Regions from separate parts of the Arabiibacter massiliensis genome, predicted to be linked through region 1. Evidence: predicted binding sites of a transcription regulator. Region 1 holds the regulator's gene; each other region holds the start of a gene.

Evidence for each region. The regulator LexA, encoded in region 1, represses DNA repair genes until DNA is damaged. The targets are predictions, from matches to a motif close to CNAACANNTGTTNG.
Region 2: the regulator LexA is predicted to act here: its motif matches at 2,599-2,612, upstream of FX134_RS10120 (sodium:solute symporter family protein).
Region 3: the regulator LexA is predicted to act here: its motif matches at 1,679-1,692, upstream of FX134_RS04925 (putative DNA modification/repair radical SAM protein).

The regions. Positions count from the first base shown of each region.
Region 1 is NZ_LR698996.1:545,566-549,943, forward strand. Features, by position in the region: gene hflX (GTPase HflX) at 1-1,271, shown strand, start outside; gene lexA (transcriptional repressor LexA) at 1,344-1,982, opposite strand; gene FX134_RS02345 (hypothetical protein) at 2,097-2,405, shown strand; gene nrdR (transcriptional regulator NrdR) at 2,503-2,949, shown strand; gene dut (dUTP diphosphatase) at 2,949-3,395, shown strand; gene FX134_RS02360 (MerR family transcriptional regulator) at 3,482-3,916, shown strand; gene FX134_RS02365 (hypothetical protein) at 4,062-4,378, shown strand, end outside.
Region 2 is NZ_LR698996.1:2,369,855-2,374,232, reverse strand. Features, by position in the region: gene FX134_RS10125 (YdcF family protein) at 1-779, opposite strand, end outside; gene FX134_RS10120 (sodium:solute symporter family protein) at 934-2,478, opposite strand; gene FX134_RS10115 (hypothetical protein) at 2,726-2,917, opposite strand; gene FX134_RS10110 (FAD-binding protein) at 3,093-4,378, opposite strand, start outside.
Region 3 is NZ_LR698996.1:1,127,411-1,131,788, reverse strand. Features, by position in the region: gene FX134_RS04930 (TIGR03915 family putative DNA repair protein) at 1-213, opposite strand, end outside; gene FX134_RS04925 (putative DNA modification/repair radical SAM protein) at 210-1,661, opposite strand; gene FX134_RS04920 (hypothetical protein) at 1,973-2,392, shown strand; gene FX134_RS04915 (putative ABC transporter permease) at 2,689-3,915, opposite strand; gene FX134_RS04910 (hypothetical protein) at 4,228-4,378, opposite strand, start outside.

The DNA of each region.
Region 1 (4,378 bases):
CCGAGCAGCGCCGCGAGAAGGCGGTGCTCGTGGGCGTCGACCGCCCGGGCTCGACCTGGCCGCTCGCCTCGTCGCTCGCCGAGCTGGAGCGGCTCGTCGACACCGCCGGCGCCGACGTCGTGGCCGCGACGTCGCAGAAGCTCGATTCCCCGAATCCCAAAACGTTCGTCGGCACCGGCAAGGCCGAGGAGGTGGCGGAGCTCGCGCGTGCCCACGGGGCCGACCTCGTGGTGTTCGACGACGAGCTCACGCCCTCCCAGCAGGCCAACCTGGAGAAGGCCGTCGGCAAGGACGTCAAGGTCATCGACCGCACGGCGCTCATCCTGGACATCTTCGCCCTGCACGCCACCAGCAAGGAGGGCCGTCTGCAGGTGCGCCTCGCGCAGAACGAGTACCTGCTGCCGCGATTGCGCGGCATGTGGGCCCACCTGGCCTCCAACCGCATGGGCGGCGGCGTGGGGTCGCGCTTCGGCGAGGGCGAGAGCCAGCTGGAGGTCGACCGCCGCATGGTGCGCAAGCGCATCACGTCCATCAAGCGCGAACTCAAGCATCTGGCCGAGGTGCGGGCGGTTCAGCGCGAGAGCCGCTACGAGAGCGGCATGTTCAAGGTGGCGCTGGCCGGCTATACGAATGCAGGCAAGTCGAGCCTGCTCAACCGTCTGACGAACGCCGACGTGCTCGCCTACGACAAGCTGTTCGCCACGCTCGACTCCACCACGCGCAAGTTCGTGCTGCCCGAGGGACGCGAGATCACCATAACCGACACGGTGGGATTCATCCAGAAGCTGCCGACCACGCTCGTGGAGGCGTTCAAATCAACGCTCGACGAGATAACGGGCGCCGACCTGGTGCTTCACGTGGTGGATGCCTCGTCGGAGGAGTACGCTTCGCAGATAGCCGCCGTCGAGGACGTGCTCGGCCAGATCCATGCGCAGGACCTCGGGCGCGTGCTCGTGTTCAACAAGTGCGACCTGCTCGACGACGAGGCGCTTGCAGCCCTCAAAGCGCGCCATTCCCAGGCGCAGTTCGTGTCGGCGGCGACGGGGGAGGGCACTGCCGAGCTGATCGACCACATCGCCCGCGTCGCCTCGGCCCACGACGAGCATCTCGACGTGCTCGTGCCCTACAGCCGCGGCGACCTCGTGTCGGTGGCTCATGAGCGCTGCCATATCCTGTCGGAAACGCACGAAGAGGGCGGCACGCGCATCGTCATGCTGGCAGCGCCTTCCTATGCCGGATCGTTCAGGCCCTTCGCGGTGGAAAGAGGCTGAGCGCCCGCGTCCGACGCTCCTGACGACGCCCCCTCGACGACGGCTCTCCCGTGTCGAGGGGGCGTCGGGCATTTACAGGCGGCGGAAGACCGCGACCACCTTGCCCGCGATGGCGCAGTCGGTGGTGATGATGGGCTCCATCGTGGAGTTCTCGGGCTGCAGGCGGATATGGTCGGGCTCCTTGTAGAAGCGCTTGACCGTGGCACCGTCGTCGACGATGGCCACCACGATGTCGCCGTTGTTCGCCACCGGCTGCTCCTTCACCACGACGTAGTCTCCGTCGTTGATGCCGGCTTCGATCATGCTCTCGCCGCGCACCGACAAGAGGAAGGAGGGCGAGTCGCCCACGATGTCGGTGGGGAGCGAGATCGTGTCGGTGATGTTCTCCTCGGCGAGAATGGGCGAGCCGGCCGCCACGTTGCCCACCAGCGGCACGTTCACGATCTTGCTGAAGCACGGCTGCACGATGTTCGTGGCGAGCGCCGCGTCCTCGAGCGGATAGGTGAGCGCGATGGAGCGCGACTTGAGGGGATCGCGCTTGATGAGGCCCTTCTCCTCGAGCGCCTTGAGGTGCACGTGGACGGTGGAGGGGGAGGAGAGGCCCAAGGTCTGGCACACCTCGCGCACGGTGGGGCCGTAGCCCTTCTCGCGGATGCAATCCTCGATGCAGCTGAGAACCGCTTGCTGACGCTTCGTCACTTTCTCGGACATTTCTCGTCCTTTCCTTCAACCGAACAAATGTTTTAAAACTTGTTGACATGAACCTTTGTTCGGACTATTATATATGCGAACATAGGTTCTACGCAAGAGCAAGGAGCAAGAAAGATGAAGAATTTCGCGATGCGCTATCCAGTGAACGGCACCTCCGCGCTGCAGCCGAAGCTTTCTCATCCGTCTTCCAGCCGGGGGACCATCATCAAGTTCCCGGCACAAGCCGCTCCCTGCGCGGCCCATGGCTCCCTCGGCGCTCAGCGTTGCGGCGCGCGCGATAGGATCCTCGGCTCGGAACTGGTCCGCAGCCTACGTTACGGCACTGCGAAAGGCCGCTCCTACGACCGCATCGCGCCATGGCAGGCGGTTGTCGCCGGCATCGTGTTCGCGGCGGTCGCGCTCCTGGCCGTGCTCGGCGTCTGAAGGCCGGCGGGAGGGTTTTTTGCGCGATTCTCTTTCGTCAATTGAGCCACAATATATAGTGTGCTAGGCTGATCGGAAAGCGATCTAAGGAGCCTGAATGCGCTGTCCTTCCTGCGGCAACCCCGAATCGAAAGTGGTCGATTCGCGACCTTCCGAAGACGGCACGGCCATACGCCGCCGCCGCGAATGCCTCGACTGCGGAAGGCGTTTCACTACCTACGAGCGGCTGGGGGAGAACCCGCTCATCGTCATCAAGACGGACGGTTCCTCGGAGGCCTACGATAGACAGAAGCTCATGCGGGGCCTGCTGATCGCGTGCGCCAAGCGCCCGATCGCGCCCGAGCAGATCGCGGCCCTCATCGACAGCATCGAGGCCGAGCTGCGCAACGCGTCGAAGACCGAGATCGGCTCGAAGGAGCTCGGCGACATGGCGCTCGTGCGCCTCGCGAAGCTCGACGACGTCGCGTACGTGCGCTTCGCGAGCGTGTACAAGGACTTCCAGAACGTCGAGGAGTTCTCCGCCGCGTTGGAGGAGCTGCGCTGATGGCCGTCCTCCGCGTGCCCCTGCAAAGGCTCGATCCCGATCTTCCCGCGCCCGCCTACGCCTATGCAGGCGATGCCGGCGTCGATCTGCGCTCCACCTGCGACGTGCTGCTCCAGCCCTTCGAGCGAAAGCTCGTGCCCTGCGGCATCGCGCTCGCCATCCCGCGCGGATACGCCGGGTTCGTGCTGCCTCGCAGCGGCCTCGCCATCAAGCACGGCGTGTCCCTCGTGAACGCGCCCGGGCTCATCGACAGCGACTACCGCGGCGAGGTGGGGGTCGTCCTCGTGAACCTCGATGCGCACGAGCCGTTCGCCGTGAAGCGGGGGGATCGCATCGCGCAGCTCGTCGTGCTCCAGGTCCCGGCGGTCGAGTTCGATCCGAGCGAGGAGCTGCCCGAGACCGAGCGCGGCGCGGGCGGCTTCGGCAGCAGCGGCGTGAGGATGTAAGGAGCGTTAGAGTAACTCTAACGTGAAAACCGTCGAAGAGAACGGTTGCTTAGAGTTACTCTAAGCAACAACCGGGGAAGGCGACGATGGCCGACGAGGAGCGAAGCGGTTTCGAGGAGCATGGCGATGCGAGCGTCCTGCCGTGCTTCGGCATCGCCGAGGTCGCCGACCAGACGGGCATCTCGGCCTTCACGATCCGCTACTACGACAAATGCGGTTTCTTCCCGAACCTGGCGCGCGACCACCGCGGGATCCGCACGTTCTCGAAAGCCGACATCGCCCAGCTTTACTTCGTCGATGCGCTCCGCAAAAGCGGATTGTCCATCGAGGGCATTCAGTACTACGTGAAGCTTCAGAGGCGCGGCGCGCGCTCGGTCGACGAGCGGCGCGATATCGTACTCGCGCAGGAGACGGTGCTCGAGTACCAGTTGGCCGAGCTTCAGGAGTGCCTCGGCCGTCTTCGCGCGGCGGGTGTGGAATTGTCTGCGGATCGACCCGGCGGCCGGCCCGCAATGCTATAGTACCCGTTTGAGCGAAGAGAAAACGCCGATTTCCATGACCTAGGAGTCGTCCGAGGGCAAGATAGGGCCTTAGAACGGCTCTCAGAGCCTCGTTTATAAAACCCCAGGTCAGAGGCATGAAAAATCGACCTATTGAAGGATTGCCATGAGCGACAGCGACAATTTGCCTCCCGAGCCCCCTCGTCCGCCTCGAAACGGGGCCGAACCCGATCCCGACGAGCGCCAGCCCGGCCTTTCGCCGAGCCTGCAGCCGAACGTGCTCGACATGCAGCAGCTGAAGAAGGCCCAGACGCTCGTGATGGTGGCGAACATCGCCGGCCCGGTGTCGCTCTTCCTGGGCGGCGTGCTGCTGAGCACGGTCGGACTCGTGTGCGCCATCGTTGCGAACTCACGGCTCAAGCAGTTGGTGACGAGGACGACGCGCGTCGGGGCGGCTGCCGCGCTGTTGAAGCGCTCGAGCGC
Region 2 (4,378 bases), 1.8 Mb from region 1:
CGGTACTGCCCCGCGCCCGAGCGCGCGTCCATGATGGCCTTGGAGTTGCGCAGGTTCTCCATGGTGGTGGTGGAGCGATCCTCCTCGATGACGGCGTCAGCGGGCACGCCGCGTTCCTCCACGAGGTAGGCCTTCATAGCGGCCGACTCCGGCACCCGCTCGTCGGGACCCTGGCCGCCCGACGCGATGATGAGCGCGCGCCGCGCGCCGGCTTCCCACAGCTCCACGCCTTTGTCGAGTCGGCCCGCCAAGAGCGGCGTGGGCTTCGTGCCCGACAGGCCCGCGCCGTGCACGACGATGTAATCGTAATCGCAGCGCTTCGGCAGCCGGCGGTACAGCCAGGAATACAGCAGAAGCGCCGCGAACGTGAACGCCAGGTACGACCCCTCCATCACGGCCAGCAGAGCGAGCGCGACGAGCGGGACGGGAGCCTGCACGAGCACGAGCAGCGGCGCACCCACGCACACGGCCACGATGGCCAGCGCAAACAGCCCCGGAAGCAGATGCGCGAGCGAAAGGCCCTCGCGGCGCACCACCACGAACGTGTTCGCTATGAGGAACACCACGAGCGCCACCGTGCCGAACGGTATGGCCGCGAATCCCAGCAGGACGAGCCACGGCAGCTCGAACTGGACGGACAGCCCCCACAGCGCGAACAGGCAGAACGCGAGGAAGTACAGCGCATTGCGGAACTGGCGCGGCTCCTTGCGATAGTTGCGCAGGAAGAGCCACCCGAACACGATAGCGGGAAAGTATATGAGGACGAGCTGGAGGATCATGCGATCGCTTTCTACGGCTTGCAGGTACCGGAACAGTATAGCGTTCGCCGTCGAGCCGTCACCGAACTGTTCCCTTCCGCGCGCACGACCAGCAAAGCAAATGAAAAGCAAATGGCGAGCAAGTGAGAAGCACGTGAGCGGCGGCGCGAAACCCCTACGCGCCTTCCGCTTCCAGCTCCTGCTCATACTCGCGGTCGATGGCGCCTTCCACATGCGGCGGGTCCACCTCGAACTCCACGCGCTTGGTGAACAGGCTCACCACCGGCACGATGGCCAGCGACAGCACCATGGCCAGGGCACCGCAGTTGATGGGGCTCGCGATGAGCGGCGTGCCCACGAAGCCGGCGATCATGTTCCCCGTGGTCAAGCCCACGCCCACGATGAAACTGGCCCACACGGCCGGCCGCGACACGCGCTTGGAGAACAGCCCCCAGAAGAACGGGCCGAGGAACGAGCCGGCCAGCGCGCCCCAGCTGATGGACATGAGCTGCGCGATGAACGTGATGGACGAGTTGTACTGCACGAGCGCGAGCACCGCCGAGATCACGATGAACACCACCAGCAGCACGCGCATGTAGCTGAGCTGCTTCTTCTCGCTCATGTTCTTCACCAGGTTGTCCTTGATGAGGTCGAGCGTGAGCGTGGACGACGACGTGAGCACGAGCGACGACAGCGTGGACATCGACGCGCTCAGCACCAGCACTATGACGATGCCGATGAGCAGGTCGGGCAGCGTGGACAGCATGGTGGGGATGATGGAGTCGTACACCGGCGTGCCGGCCGCCGTCATTTCCACCTGGCCGCCGTAGAGCCGCCCGAAGCCGCCGAGGAAGTAGCTGCCGCCGGCCACGATCATGGCGAACACCGTGGAGATGATGGCACCCTGCTTGATGGCCGGGCCGCTCTTGATGGCGTAGAACTTCTGCACCATCTGCGGCAGGCCCCACGTGCCCAAACTGGTGAGGATGATGACGCCCAAGAGGTCGGGCAGGTTCGGCCCGAAGAAGCTCACGAACGGGCCGGCCATTTCCGAGCCCTCGGCCGGGATGAGCGAGAGCGTGGTGATGGCCTCGGTGAAGCCGCCGTTGTTCACCAGCACCGCCACGATAACGGCTACGATGCCCAGCAGCATGACGATGCCCTGGATGAAGTCGTTCATCACGGTGGCCATATAGCCGCCCAGCACCACATAGATGCAGGTGATCACGGCCATGCCGATGACGCACCACTCGTAGGGCAGCCCGAACGCCATGCCGAACAGCCGCGACAGGCCGTTGTAGACGCTCGCGGTGTAGGGGATGAGGAACACGAAGATGATGGCCGCGGCCGCGATGCGCAAACCCTTCGACTGGAAGCGCGCGCCGAAGAACTCGGGCATCGTGGACGCGCCCAGGCGGTGCGTCATCTCGCGCGTGCGCGGACCGAGCACCCACCAGGCAAGCAGGCTGCCGAGGATGGCGTTGCCGATGCCGATCCACGTGGCGGCGATGCCGTACTTCCAGCCGAACTGCCCCGCGTAGCCCACGAAGATGACGGCGGAGAAGTAGCTCGTGCCGAACGCGAACGCCGAGAGCCACGGCCCCACGTTGCGCCCGCCCAGGATGAAGCCGTCGACGGTGCCGGTGTGTCGTCGGCAGTAGATGCCCACACCCACCGCCACGCCCACGAAGATGAGCACCATGAGTATTTTTTCGATCATTGGAGTGTTCCTATCGTCTCATGCGGGCCGCTTCGCCCGCGTGTTCGCTTCCCTTGGAGTCCGGGCCGCCCTCCCCCGTACGTTTCACGTGAAACACTTGTCGCAATGTCCTGCGATTTGAGAACAAATGTTTCACGTGAAACATCGCACGGAAGAAGGGCCCGCGCGGTGGCGCACATGACCTTGCCGGCTGCGGACGCTCGACCGGGATTCGGCACGAGCGCAGCACCACGGGCAAACCCATGTGCTAAAGGTATCGATAGGAATAATAGGAGATGGCGCGGCAGGTTCCGCTGCCCTGCTGCGCAGCCGTGCGCTGCGAGGGCGCGGGTGCGAGGCATTCGGAAGCGCGCGGCGCGAAGGCGCGGCACGTGGCGGCGACGGCCAGCTCGAGGCGCCAGCGCTCGTCGACGACGATATGTCCCTTCGCAGAATGCATGCGCATACTCTACCACAGTGGAGCGCTTCCCCATGCGAAAAAGTGGGCGCCCCAGCCCTTTTATCCCACTGGTGGACAAATGTTTCACGTGAAACATCCTGCGAGCGAGGACCGCTCAACGCGGAAGAGCGCAAGAAGCCGGAGAAGGGACCGGCTCCTTGCGCTCGACTAGCGCCTACTCGCCAGCCAAGGCGCTGCGGGCTGCTATGCGCCCGAACACGCTGCACTCTCCCACATTGCCCGATCCTACGTAAAGATGACCCCAGATCGAGCCGAATTCGCCTGCCGAATACAAATGAGGAATTGGATTGCCGAAAGGATCGAGAATGCGAGCTTTCGCATCACGCACAGGCCCACCATCGGTGTTGAGCACGGCGGGGGCACATAGCATGGCGTAATAGGGTGCTTGCGAGATGGGCTGCAACGTTTCTGCAGGACGGAAGAACGCTTCATCCTCCCCCTGATCGCAATAGCGGTTCCACAAAGCAACCGTACGCGTCAGCTCCTCGGTCGGCACCTCGATGAGGGAAGCCAGCTCTTCGATGGAGTCGGCGGCAACGGCCCAACCATCCGCCACCACGTCCTGAGACACCTCCGGGTCCATTGCTCCGGCCTCAAGACCGTTCTGGTCGAAAACGAACCACGCCTTTTCGGGCATGGGAAGGTGCGTCCAGTTGCCGCCCCATTGAGTGATGCCGTGACGATAGCCTACGTTGCACGACATGTCGGAATCAGGCTTTGCCAACGCTTCGGCATCCTCGAGTCCGGCAAACAAACCGTATGCCCCGCACCCATCGAAGTCCTGGTAAAAGCGCCGCCCGTTTACGCCGACAGTAATGCCCCAACGCTTATTCGAATAGTTCCATATCTTGCTGATATGCCGCTTGTTCTCCAAATCGCGGCATGCCATCCAAAATTGAGCACCGCCGTGCATATGCCACATGTCGGCCCCGACTTTCATGCAAGCGCGATGCCCGTCACCCGTGTTTGCCTGGCCGCATATAGGCTTCACGCCTCGCACGCCCGTATGAGTGTACATGAGATCCGAATCGTTCTCGAATCCGCCCGTGCACATAATGACGCCTCGGCTCGCCTTGTAGCTCTTGCCCGCTGCCACTACGCCGACCACGATTCCATCAGCATCTTGAACCAGCGATTCCAAAGGAGTGGACGTCTTGTAATCCACCACATCGGCATATTGATCGATGACTTGCTCCAAAAACTCATGGATATGACCGGCGCCCCCAGCCTTGCCGGTGAATCCGAACGACGTGACGCAGTCATCGTTGGGCAGCTCGGGATACTCTCCGAGCTTAGCGGCATCCGGCTTCCACTCGCCTATGCGCATATCCCCTTCGTTCGCCCCGAGGCCCTTTATCCATGGCAAGCTCTCCGTTAAGCCATCCACGTACGCCTCTATCACGTCTTCGGGCGTGGCTGACCCGATGAGTTCTTTAATGT
Region 3 (4,378 bases), 580 kb from region 1:
CCGGATGCCGCGCTCGACGCGCCGGGCCAGCTCGTCGTCGGCGTCGATGTAGCGCACGATCTGGCCGAGCCGGGGCTGCAAGCAGGCCTCGCGCACGACGTCGAGCGGGTCCTCATGCAGCTCGTAGGCCTTGAACACGGCGGTGAAGAGGCCCTCGGGCGTGCCGTCGTAGCAGTACGCCGCGTCGGCCAGGGGCTCCTCCGGCGAGATCACGCCGGGACCTCGGTCGGCGTCTCGAGCGCGCGCTGCCAGCCGAACGCCCCGTCCGCCTGCGGGGCCGCCGCTTCCGCTTCCCCGAGCCGCGCCGCGCGCTCGCGCCCGCCGGCGATGCGCGCCTTCTCGGGCGTCTCCACGCTTTCGAACAGGCTCATCTGGCCCGGGATGGCCTTGTCGGCGCGCCGCCCGTGCGACCCGCCCTTGATGGGGGCGGCCAGCTGCGCGCGCAGCCCCTCGCGCGTGAAGTCGGCGCCGCGCCCCGCGTACGTGCCCGCGCACGTGATGAAGAAGCGCGCCCGCTTGTAGGCGATGCCGAGCTTGCGCAGCTCAGGCTCGCGCAGGCACGTGGTGCGCCGCGCGCGCACGATGAGGTTGGCCCCGCGCACGCCGATGCCGGGCACGCGCAGCAGCGCCTCGAGCGGCGCGGTGTTCACCTCCACGGGGAAGAAGTCCAGGTTGTTGACAGCCCAGTTGGCCTTCGGGTCGAGGTCGGGGTCGAGGAAGGGGTGCTCCTCGTCGATGATCTCGGTCACGTCGAAGCGGTAGAAGCGCAGCAGCCAGTCGGCCTGGTAGAGCCGATGCTCGCGGTTGAGCTGGATGGCGTCGGCGCTCGGCAGGCGCGCGTCGTCGTTCACGGGCGTGTAGGCGCTGAAGAACACGCGCTTGAGCGACAGCGTGCGGTAGAGCGCCGCGGACAGGTTGAGTATCTGGAAGTCGCTCTCGGGCGTGGCCCCCACGATCATCTGGGTGGACTGGCCGGCCGGCACGAAGGCGCGCTCCTTGCGCTTGGGCGCGACCTGCTTCATGTACGTGGTGTTCTTGCGCACGAGCGCGCGGGTGTCCTTGTCCACCGCGATGTTGTCGCGGATCTGGCGCATGGGGGCGATGATGCGCTGCTTGTCCTTCTCGGGCGCGAGCAGCGCGAGGCTCTTCTGCGAAGGCAGCTCCATGTTCACGCTCATGCGGTCGGCCAGATGCCCCAGCCTGTCGATCAGCTCCGGCGAGGTGCCGGGCACGGCCTTCGCGTGGATGTAGCCGCGAAATCCGTGCTCCTCGCGCAGGATGGCGAGCGTCTGGATCATGAGCTCGGTGGTGTAGTCGGGGTTTCTGATGACGCCCGAGCTGAGGAAGAGCCCCTCGATGTAGTTGCGCCGGTAGAACGCGATGGTGAGGTCGGCCAGCTCGCGCGGCTTGAACGCGGCGCGCGGCACCTCGTTGGAGGCGCGGTTCACGCAGTAGGCGCAGTCGTAGACGCACACGTTGGTCATGAGCACCTTGAGAAGCGTGATGCAGCGTCCGTCGGCCGAGAAGCTGTGGCAGCAGCCGGCGGCCATCGTGTTGCCGAGCTTGCCCTTCCGCGCGTCGCGGTCGATGCCCGACGAGGTGCAGGCCACGTCGTACTTCGCCGCGTCGGCGAGAACCTCCAGCTTGTCGATCAGCTCCATACGCGCGCCCGTTCCCCAGATCAAATGTTCGCGAGAATATCCGTTCGCCTATCATACGCGCACGGGTGTTCGCCGTCAAGGCCGTGCGCGGGGGAATCGCGGAAAGCCCGCCGCCCGTCTGCTCCGGCGTGTTTCAAACGACGTTTGAAACAGCGCGGCAAGCCGACTGATAATCGAGGTCAGGGATATACTTTCGCCAGCGCGAAGGGCTCGCGCAACGCGCAACGCGCGTTTCAGCGGCGGGAAGCGTGTCGCGTCACAGGATAGGGGGACGCGCCAGGCCTCGCGCCATCGGCAGAAAGGGGAGGACCGTGTCCGGTTCCCAGAAAACGCTGAAGATCATCTCCATCATCCTGATCGCGTGGGCTATCCTCGTCATCCTTATGGGCGCGTTCGTGGCGGCGGGGTCGGCCGTCCCGGGCATGTCGAGCGAGAGCATCGACGTGGGCGGCACCGTCATAGACATGGCCACCGCCGCCATGGCCCTGGGCATCGGCACCGTCGTGGGCGGCGTCATCAACCTGATCATCGGCCTGCTGGGCCTGCGCGGCGCCAAGAACCCGCGCAAGATCGGCCTGTTCTTCGTGCTGTGCATCATCGGACTCGTGCTGGGCGTCGTGGGGCTCGTGATGGGCGTCATGCAGGGCACGTTCCAGTGGCAGTCGCTGGTGAGCCTTGTCATCGTGGCCGTGTGCACCTACCTGGCGGCCGAGATCAAGAAGCAGGCGTAAGACGAACTGTCCCAAAAGGGGCCTGACCCCTTTTGGGACATCAGGCCCCTTCTAAGTCGGTCGCGCAGCCACCGTCAATATATGAGCGGGAGCATCATGGACAAAATCAACCCTCGGGACTGATTTTTCGTTCGGTGCTCTTGGCTCAGCTTCTCGCCACCTGGAGTTTCTCCGCGGCAAGGCGAGATCGGTGCGAAAAAATCAGTCCCGAAGGCCGATTTTGTCCACGTGGGTTGCGCGCCGGGATCCGGCGATGGCAGGGACGTGCAGCGGCGGGGAGCCCCGCGTTCTCCCCGCTAGCTCGTGCGGGTGGCGTTGGCGGGGTCGATGGACATGCTCTGGAAGCGCTCCTCCATGTACTGGTTGTCGAAGTGGCGGTCGAAGAACTCCTCCACGGCCGTCTCGGAGGGCTTGCCCGCCATGCGCTGGTACCAGCAGTCGAGCGACAGCAGCGTCATGGCGCCGTCGAGGATCATGAGGGCCGCGCACACCGTGGTCACGCCGTAGCGCCAGTTCCACGGGATGAGGTTCACCAGCTTCAGCATCCACGGCAAAAGGAGCTTGATCCACACCACGCCCAGAAGCCCCCACATGGCCATGAACATGCCGTTGGTGCGCCCGTCGATGGACAGGAACGTGCCCGTGTAATCCCAGGCCACGATGCCGAACGCGAACTGCATGAACCAGCTGGTGGCGTACTCGAACGCCCCGCCGATGACGGCGCTCACCAGAAAGATGAGGACGACGTTCTTCTTGTGGAAGCGGTTGAGCGCCACGGTCATGAGCACCGCGCCGAACCCGTAGATGGGCGAGAACGGCCCGAACAGCATGCCGGCGCGGTCCTGGTAGTGGCCGGGCTCCACCCACACGAAGTGGTACACCGTCTCGATGATGAGGCCCAGCACGCAGCACACCACGAAGATCCAGAAGATGTTGAAGAAGTTGAGCGCGATGTAGCCGCGGCCCGTCTCGTCGCGGCCGAGCGTGCCGTCCTCGGCCTGCTCGCGCGCCTCCATGTCGCGGAGCTTGCGCTGCAGCTCGCGCTCCTCGGACAGCGACGGGTCCACGTAGCTCTGCAGCGCGATGAGCACCACGAGCACGACGGCGTAGGGGATGAGGTCGGGCGTGAGTCCGCCGAGCATCATGTCGCAGAGCGCCACGAGGATGACGAGCACGATCATGACGTCGGCGAGCAGCGCCGCGCGCCGGCGCTTGTCGCGCAGCAGGCGCACGCCGAGGACGGCGAACAGGGCGGCCAGCGCGGTCATGAGCGCCGATTGCGCCACGAAGATGACGATGGTGGCCGTGGACAGGTCGCCGGTGAGGTTGCCCGAGCGGATGACGAGCACCATGCCCACCACGACGAGCGCGAGCACGACGGCGACGGCCGCGCCGCTCACCATGCACAGCACGCCGAAGACCTTGAGGGGGATGGGGATCTTGCGCTTGATCGGGGACTCCCGCTCCAACGGGGAGTCGGCGGAATCGTCGGCTTCAGGACGGGCGGGGTCGTGCTTGCTCATGCGAAGTCTCTCCTCGTGCGTGTCGGCAACCGTGTCAGACGCCAGTATATCGCTTCGAAGGGGAGCGGCGGCGTCGACGGCCCCAATTCATCGGTAGCGCGCAGAATCGGACGGCTGCGCAAGGGACCACTTGTGACGGTTTTGCGCCAGGGAAGGGCGCTGCCCCGGCGCATCGTCCCAGGTCGTAGAAATTCCGCCGCGAAAAAACTGTTCGGAGGGGACGAAAAAGCCGCCGAACCCCGTTGAAACCCGCGCAAAACCGTCACAACTTGCATCCTCCGGCGAGATTTTGCGCAGGACGGCGCGCTGCGCTCAGGATTGCATCTTATCGTCGGGCACGACCTCTTCCACGAACCAGCGGGGGTTCTCGAAGAACAGGTACTTCTCGCGGCCGTTCACGGTCACGAGGTAGCGGATGCCGGTGCCGCCCACGCGCGCCGACGCGCGGCGGATGGAGTCGATC